2 regions of the Anoxybacillus ayderensis genome follow, and region 1 is predicted to be linked to the other one. Evidence: predicted binding sites of a transcription regulator. Region 1 holds the regulator's gene; the other holds the start of a gene.
The links. Region 1 encodes Rex, which represses fermentation and respiration genes when NADH is low (regulators of the CRP and FNR family bind a similar motif). Its sites were predicted from a motif close to TTGTGAAATATTTCACAA; they were not measured.
Positions count from the first base shown of each region.

Region 2: a site for Rex is predicted at 1,713-1,730, ahead of HNR63_RS06145 (cytochrome c oxidase subunit 2A). Genes of this name have one in related genera too.

Region 1 covers NZ_JACDUV010000013.1:5,879-10,458, reverse strand. Annotated here, with positions in the region: gene tsaD (tRNA (adenosine(37)-N6)-threonylcarbamoyltransferase complex transferase subunit TsaD) at 1-1, shown strand, start outside; gene HNR63_RS13510 (ABC-F family ATP-binding cassette domain-containing protein) at 311-2,206, opposite strand; gene HNR63_RS13505 (redox-sensing transcriptional repressor Rex) at 2,434-3,069, shown strand; gene HNR63_RS13500 (YdiK family protein) at 3,079-3,252, opposite strand; gene HNR63_RS13495 (CPBP family intramembrane glutamic endopeptidase) at 3,249-3,986, opposite strand; gene groES (co-chaperone GroES) at 4,212-4,496, shown strand; gene groL (chaperonin GroEL) at 4,568-4,580, shown strand, end outside.
Region 2 covers NZ_JACDUV010000003.1:288,832-293,411, forward strand. Annotated here, with positions in the region: gene HNR63_RS06135 (type III polyketide synthase) at 1-839, opposite strand, end outside; gene HNR63_RS06140 (chemotaxis protein CheX) at 1,098-1,553, shown strand; gene HNR63_RS06145 (cytochrome c oxidase subunit 2A) at 1,814-1,963, shown strand; gene HNR63_RS06150 (cytochrome c oxidase subunit II) at 1,985-2,458, shown strand; gene HNR63_RS06155 (b(o/a)3-type cytochrome-c oxidase subunit 1) at 2,455-4,104, shown strand; gene HNR63_RS06160 (carboxypeptidase M32) at 4,130-4,580, opposite strand, start outside.

The DNA.
Region 1 (4,580 bases):
ACAGGAGGGTGTCCCGAAAGTGAAGGGGCACTCCTTTTTTATAACTATATACGTGCGGAACAACTTGGCATGAAGAAAAACTTAGTCACATTTTGTGGATTATGTTATCCACATACATGTGGATAATGTGGAAAACGTGTACTATATGTTATTTTATCATAACGAGTTAACCACAAAGAAATAGACAAATTTTTTGATGGTTTTGTGGATAATGTGGAAAAGTACGTGAATAACTTATATTTAGGTGTTTTTTCTGTGGATATGTTTGTGTAAAAAGATGAGCTAGTCCACAAATGGAGCTAGCTCATCATTATTGTTGTAAAAGTTCCCATTGTTCGAATAACTCATCAAATTTTTGTTTTAGTTCTGCGATTTTTGCTTGTGTATCTCTGGCTTTCTCGTAGTCGTTATAACAGGAAGGATCATATAATTGTTGTTCATACGTTGCAATTTGTTGCTCGAGTTTCTCCATCTCTGTCTCTAGCTGCTCTATTTTTCGTTTTCGTTGTCTCTCTAATTTTTTTCGTTCTTTTTCTTCTTCATACGAACGTTTTAGGGACGATGATTCGCCCGTTGTCGTCTCTTGACCGATTTGTCCAAGTTCGAGTAGCTCTGCTTTTTTCGCCACGTAATAATCATAGTCCCCTAAATATTCAATGAGACCTTCTGTGGATAACTCGTATATTTTTGTTGCGATTTTGTTAATAAAATAACGGTCGTGAGAAACGAAGATAATTGTTCCTGGGTATTCAATAAGCGCTTGTTCTAGCACTTCTTTGCTGTCTAAATCTAAATGGTTTGTCGGTTCGTCTAACACTAAGACGTTGGCTTTTTTCATCATCAGTTTGGCGAGAGCGAGCCGAGCTTTTTCACCGCCACTTAATGTTTGCACAGGTTTCAATACATCGTCGCCAGAAAATAAAAAGTTTCCGAGAATCGTGCGAATTTCTTTTTCTGTCTTTAATCGATCTTCATCCCATAGTTCATCGATGACACGTTTGTTCGATGTTAATTGAGCTTGTTCTTGATCATAATAGCCAATTTGTACATTTGTTCCGTAGCGGAGCTCCCCATGTTTTGCAGGGAGTTGTTTGATAATCGTTTTTAAAAGAGTCGATTTTCCAATTCCATTTGGTCCAATGAGTGCGATGCTATCACCGCGAGTGACACGGAATGATAGGTTTGTTGCGATGATGTGATCATAACCAATGGCTAAATCGGTAGCTGTTAACACGTCGTTTCCGCTTGGTCGTTCAATTTCGAAGCGAAACGATGCCGATTTTTCATCGCCGAGCGGCTTTTCAATGATATTCATTTTTTCTAATTGTTTTCTTCTGCTTTGCGCTCGCTTTGCCGTCGATGCACGGGCAATATTTCGTTGAATAAAATCTTTTAATTTCGAAATTTCTTCTTGTTGTTTTTCATACAGTTTCAGTTGTTGTTCAAATTGTTCCGCCCGTTGTTGTAAATAACTCGTATAGTTTCCAACGTATTTTTTTATTTTCGTGCGTGATAATTCATACACTTGTGTCACGATTTGATCAAGAAAATAGCGGTCGTGTGAGACGATAAGAATGGCTCCATCATAATTTTTTAAATATTGTTCAAGCCATTGTAATGTTTCCATATCCAAATGGTTTGTTGGTTCGTCTAAAATCAACAAATCTGGTTTAGCAAGAAGCAGTTTGCCGAGCGCTAATCGTGTTCGCTGTCCACCGCTTAACGTAGATATTTTTGTTGTGTAGTCATACTGAGAAAAGCGGAGACCATGAAGCACAGAACGAATATCGGCTTCATATTGATAGCCACCTTTTTCTTTAAATTCCGTTTGTAAACGGTCGTAATGTTCAAGTAAGCGCTCATAGTCGGCACCGTGCAAGCTCATTTGTTGCTCTAGGTCACGCAATTGTTTTTCCATTTGTTGAAGCGGGGCAAACACATCGAGCATTTCTTCCCAAATGGAGCGATGGGCGTGCAAACCAGTATATTGGTCTAAGTAACCAATTGTTACGTGCTTCGGTTTGATCACTTCTCCTGTGTCATACGACAATTGGCCGGCAATGATTTTTAATAATGTCGATTTTCCTGCCCCATTTCTTCCCACTAACGCAATACGGTCTTTTTCTTGTATTTCAAGCTTAATGTCTGATAAAACTTGTTCCGCCCCATATGATTTGGATAGTTGATTTACTTGTAAAATGATCATCATTTTTCACCTCAATCTTCTTTTGATAGTGTAACGTACTTTCTTGATGTTCGGCAACACTAGTGTGCGAATAACAAATTTGACAAAAATAATAATAAAGGGTACAAAGGAAAGACAGAATGAGAAAAATAGTGTATAGTTTAAAAGTGGGGAGAACTTTTCAGACGTATAGGAGAGAAAAATGAAAGCGCTAACTATTTGTGAAAGGAAATGTGGGGGATTGACTCGTGAATAATGAACAACCAAAAATTCCGCAGGCGACCGCAAAGCGACTACCGTTGTATTATCGTTTTTTGAAAAACTTGCATGCATCAGGAAAGCAGCGTGTATCTTCAGCGGAGTTAAGTGAAGCCGTAAAAGTCGATTCAGCAACGATTCGCCGTGATTTTTCATACTTTGGTGCGCTTGGAAAAAAAGGATACGGTTATAATGTGAATTATTTGCTGTCGTTTTTCAGAAAAACGTTAGATCAAGATGAAACGACAGAAGTAGCGTTGTTTGGGGTTGGTAATTTAGGAACGGCATTTTTGAACTACAATTTTAGCAAAAACAATAATACGAAAATCGTGATGGCGTTCGATGTAGATCCAGATAAAGTCGGAACGGAAGTAGGTGGCGTTCCCGTTTATCATTTAGATGAATTGGAAGAAAAACTAGGTGGGATTACGGTAGCGATTTTAACCGTTCCAGCCCAAGTTGCCCAACCGATTACTGATCGACTTGTCCAAAAAGGCATTAAAGGAATTTTAAACTTTACGCCTGCTCGCCTGCATGTGCCTGAACACATTCGCGTTCATCATATTGATTTAGCGGTCGAATTGCAGTCACTTGTTTACTTTTTAAAACATTATGGAAATGAGTGAACCTCCCGTTCATGAGCGGGAGGTTTTTTTCAATAAAGAACGAATAGCTGTGCCAAAATCTAATGTAGCAATAAGGATAAATAGCATCGTTGTGACGTCCCAAATGCCATCGTCAGCGCTATCGACAGCAAAATAAGTGAATAAAATGCCCATTAAAAAGTAAAACAACGGTTCAGACTTCATGAAAACAGCCTCCAAATCACGAATTGCATTTGTTCTGCTTCCCTCATTATTTTTTCAATTTCCTCAGCAAATAACGTTTGAATGACAACGACAAATGTGTTCATCAGTACATGTGCTGCAATAGGTACGAGAATACGCTTTGTTTTCACATATAAGAAAGCAAATACGAATCCCATCGTTGCATAAAGAAGCAAATGTTCAAACTCTAAATGAACGACAGCAAATAAAAGGGAACTGACAGTCGCCGATAAAAGAAAGTTATATTTTTGATACAGCGTTCCAAAAATAATTTTTCGAAAAATGATTTCTTCTAAAATCGGTCCGACGATCGAAGTGACGAGCATAAGCGCTGGTGTTAGCTTCACCATCTCAACGATGCGTCTCGTATTTTCGGACCCCATCTCGACGCCAAATACGTGCATCTCAATATTTGCTGCGATGCCTTGAGCGAAAAGGGCAAGAAAGAACCCTCCAATTCCCCAAAAAATTGACGTTCCAATAGATGCTTGATGGCGATCGTATGAGTATTTCATATCTTCTCTCATGAAATAAAGAACGAAAAGAAAAGCGATCGAGAAGCTAATGACAGCCCAATAACCTGAGGCAATGGATAGGGCGATTTCTTTATTTGATGTGTCAACAAACCCGCTATGTGCAAGCAAAGGAACGCCAATTAAACTAGATAACTGCATGGCGATGTATGTAATAATGACATACCAATATTGCTTTTTCACGTGTTCAACCCCTTTTGACAAAATGAGTACTTTTTCATTTTACCATATTTTTTGTATGAATTTCGAAAGGAAAGACATAATGAAAAAGGGAAAGATTTAGTGAAAAATTTTTAACTTCCTACTTGCAAAATTGAAAAAAGTTCATTAATATAATAAGTGTGTTAGCACTCAATGATGATGAGTGCTAATAACGGAACGAAAATCTAATTAAGGAGGTCGTTTGCCGTGTTGAAGCCACTAGGTGATCGTATTGTCATTGAATTAATTCAAACTGAAGAAAAAACAGCGAGCGGAATTGTTTTACCAGACACAGCGAAGGAAAAACCACAAGAAGGAAAAGTTGTTGCGGTTGGTTCAGGTCGCGTTCTTGACAATGGTGAGCGCGTAGCTCCAGAAGTAAGCGTTGGTGACCGCATCATCTTCTCAAAATATGCGGGTACAGAAGTGAAATATGATGGAAAAGAGTACTTAATTTTACGTGAAAGCGACATTTTAGCTGTGATTGGTTAATCGTTCGCCTGATAACATATAAAGCATACAAAAATACTTAACAAAAAATTATCATCAAGGGGGTAAGATGTATGGCAAAAGAAA
Region 2 (4,580 bases), on a different contig from region 1:
TTACCGCCTGGGTGCAAAACAAAATGTTCAATTTCGGAAATTTTTATTCTGCTTCTTCCTAAAAATAATTCTACGATCTCGCCAATTGATTGACGAATCATCGTCGGAATATGTCGAGAGAATACAACATAAAAACCTTGATCTTTTATATCCCACCCCATAACATCTTCCGTGTTACGCATAAATACTGATTGCATATCGATCACCTGTGGAGTGACACTTTGCTGCTGTACATCATCCCCCACCACACACGCGCAACCTACTCCATCAGCAAATAATGATGTGCCAATAAGATTACTTTTTGATACATCATCCATTTGAAACGTTAGACTGCAAAGTTCCACAGCAAGAACAAGCACTTTCGCTTTCGGATATGCTCGACAGTAATCTACCGCCCGAGCGATACCAGCTGCTCCACCCGCACATCCGAGCCCCCATATCGGGATGCGTTTCGTGTGTACAGAAAAAGGAAGTTCATTCATGATCCTTGCCTCAATGCTCGGTGTAGCAATTCCCGTCGTTGAAATGAAAAAGATTGCTTCAATGTCTTCAAAAACAATATTTGCACGATGTAAACAGCGCACAATCGCCTCTTTTCCATATCGAACAGCATGCTCAATATACAGCTCATTTTTCTCAGCAAACGAATGAGTCTGCATATACCAATCTAATGGTTGTACAAGCGATCTTGATTGAATATGATCATGTTGAAAAATGGATAATAACCGATCAATATGTTCATAACGGTGTTGAAACATACATTTTATGGCAACCATCACCTCGTTTTGTGAAACGCGGTAAGGAAGTTCAGCTAATTCAACTGCAATGATACTTGGCATCTATGCCCCTCCTTTCGACAAAGATAATATTTTCCTAATAAAGAAATTTTATTCATAACAAACAAAAAAGCTTTCCTCTCAGCAACGGGAGGAAAGCTTTCGACGTTTTGAAAGGAGGTATGTTGTTGTGCACTTTCATTATAACGCAATTTGTTGTTTCGTCACTATGTTTTTTATATATTCGTATCTATGTTTATCGAAAAATGATGTCATCAAAGTGAAAAATTTGTTATGATGAAGAAAAAAGGGGGTCTTTTTATGGCATTAGGCGAGAAAATTACAACGATTTTAAATGGAACGATCGAATCGATTCGATCTGTTATCCCACTATCAATGACAATCGATAAGCCTTCATTGTTTGTCCAACCTTTCACACAAACGTCTATTAGCGTATTGATTGGGATGACCGGAGACTTACGCGGGCGTCTAATCATTGAAGGACATGAAACGATGTTTGGAACCATCGGAGAAACGATGTTCGGTATGCCGTTAGAAGGCGAAATGCTTGAATCATTTACGGGTGAGCTCGGCAATATGATTGCAGGAAACTTGGCCACAGTTGTATCACAAAAAGGAATTACAATTGATATTACTCCTCCAACTGTTCTTGTTGGTCAAACAAAAATTTACGGTTTTGACAAAGCTTTTCGCGTACCGATCCACTTCGAAAGCAACGGGGAATTACAACTTATTTTAACAATTGATAATGAATAAATGAGAAGCTTGCGCTTGTAAGCTTCTTTTTTATGCCATAGCCATCTTTTTCTAAATATTTCACACTTTTTTCACAACCTCACAAAATGTGTGTGACAAAAGTCACAGCTACCCCTTATTTTTACGGTTATGATGATGGTAAAGTAACGAATGAACAATTTGTGAAACATCTGAAAAAAGCATTTCATTTCACAAATTGTTTTGTATGATGTAAGTGTATACATTTCTATTTAAGGTTTATTTAGGAAAGGGGGATGAAGATGAAAACTCAATTAAACACAAACACGCCAAAAACAAAAGTAGAGAAAGAACCTGCATTAAAAGGAACTCTTGCTTCTGTTTTGTTTTTGGGATTTTTCCTCATTTTCACGTGGGTAAGCGTATATTTCTTGTTTTTAAATCGCTTATAGAGAGAAAGGAGACGAGACGTTATGCACATGCATAAGTATGAAAAAATTTGGCTGTTTTTCGGCATCGGTTCGTTATTCGTATTTTTAGCTGTCTTAGGAGTCGGTGCATTTGCGCAAGGAACGCAACCACCAAGCTGTTTAACAACGATCGATCCGGAAAAAGTCGATCAAACACCACCATTTGATAAACCAGGCCTTGTTAAAACGGGAGATAATGAATATCAACTGAACATCGTTGCTTCTGCATTTGCGTATACACCAAACCAAGTCGAAATCCCAAAAGGAGCAAAAGTAACGATTAATGTCGCAACGAAAGATGTGATCCACGGGTTTGAAATGGCTGGAACGAACGTAAATATGATGGTTGAGCCTGGATATGTCAGTAGTTATACACAAACATTTGATAAAGTTGGCGAGTATGTCATTTTATGTAACGAATATTGCGGTGCCGGTCACCACTTAATGACTGCGAAAGTGAAGGTGGTTGAACAATGATGAACGGAACATGGAAAGTCGATGCACGTGATGGCAAATTAGCCATGGCTCATATTTATGTCGCTTTCGTTGCCCTTGCGTTAGGAGGGCTTGCTGGTCTATTGCAAGTGCTTGTGCGCTCCGGAAAATTTGAATTACCGGCAGGTATTAGCTATTATACGATTTTAACAACGCATGGCGTATTGCTCGGACTCGTTTTAACTACATTCTTTATTATTGGTTTTCAATTTGCTGCTGTAAGTCGTACTGCCGGCACGCTTTCTGACCGCGTGCGGTTTTGGGGTTGGATCGGTTTTTGGCTCATGACAATCGGTACAGCGATTACTGCCTTTTACATTTTAATCGGTGAAGCTTCTGTTTTATATACATTTTATGCTCCACTACAAGCACATGCAGGTTTTTATATCGGTTTAACGCTTGTTGTTGTCGGTAGCTGGATTAGTGGGTTTTCGATGTTCGCTCATTATGCAAAATGGAAAAAAGCTCATCCTGGTCAAGTAAGTCCGTTGCTTACATTTATGTCTGTTGTCAACATGGTATTATGGCTCATTTGTTCGCTCGGTGTTGCAGCAACTGTATTATTCCAGCTCATTCCTTGGTCATTAGGATATGTCGATCGGATTAACGTGCTCGTAAGCCGAACATTGTTCTGGTATTTCGGTCACCCGCTCGTATATTTCTGGTTATTACCGGCATATATGATTTGGTATGCGATTATTCCAAAAATTATTGGTGGAAAAATGTTTTCTGACTCTCTTGCTCGTATGTCATTCATCTTATTCTTAATTTTCTCGATTCCTGTCGGTTTCCACCATCAACTTGTGGAACCTGGAATTGATCCAGCTTGGAAATACTTACAAGTTGTCTTAACGTTTATGGTCGTTATTCCATCATTAATGACTGCGTTCTCAATGTTCGCAACATTTGAAATGTACGGTCGCTCAAAAGGAGCAACAGGATTATTCGGATGGTTACGAAAACTTCCTTGGGGTGATGCGCGTTTCTTTGCACCATTTGTTGGTATGTTATTCTTTATCCCTGCTGGTGCTGGTGGTCTTGTCAACGCATCACACCAATTAAACCAAGTCGTTCATAATACGATTTGGGTAACTGGTCACTTCCACTTAACATTAGCAACAACAGTCGTATTGACATTCTTTGGGGCAGCTTATTGGCTTATCCCGCACTTAACAGGGCGCGTCATGACAAAAGCAATGAATCGTCTAGCGATTATTCAAACGATCGTTTGGTCCATCGGTATGATTTTCATGTCTAGTGCGATGCACTTTGCAGGGTTACTTGGTGCCCCACGCCGTTCAGCATTTTCAACATACGGTGATGCACCACAAGCACTAGAGTGGATTCCTTATCAAATCGCTCAAGCGGTTGGTGGAACGATTTTATTCATCGGTATTATTCTTGTGCTCATTATCGTGACAAACTTAGCATTTTTCGCTCCGAAAGGTGAAACAGAGTTCCCTGTTGCAGAAGTTGCTGAGCAGGCTGAACGTACACCGCTTGTGTTCGAAAACTGGACATTGTGGATCGGTATTGCGGTTGTACTTATTTTAATCGCATATACAGTTCCATTTATCGATATGATCAAAAATGCACCTCCTGGATCAAAAGGATTTAAACTTTGGTAAAAAAACCGGGCACTCGCCCGGTTTTTTATAATCGATAAATATGTTTATATTTTTCTTCTAAGTAATGGATTAAGTAGGTCGGATTTAGACCTTCCCCGGTTACTTCATGTAAAATATCGAGCGGTTTTTTCGTCTTTCCGAATTGGTGAACATGCTTTGTAAGCCATTCTCGAATACGAACAAGTTCCCCATTTTCAAGCAACTGATCAAATCGTAGCTCTTTCTCCATTGTGTGTTTAAACTGTGCCGCGTACATATATCCAAGCGCATACGATGGAAAATAACCGAAACTTCCTCCAGCCCAATGCACATCTTGAAGAACTCCTTCCGCATCACGCTCTGGACGAATACCTAAATACGCTTCATATTTTTCGTTCCAAATATATGGTAAATCTTTCACTTCAATGGCGTCATCAAACAACGCTTTTTCCATTTCATATCGAACGATAATGTGTAATGGATACGTCAGCTCATCA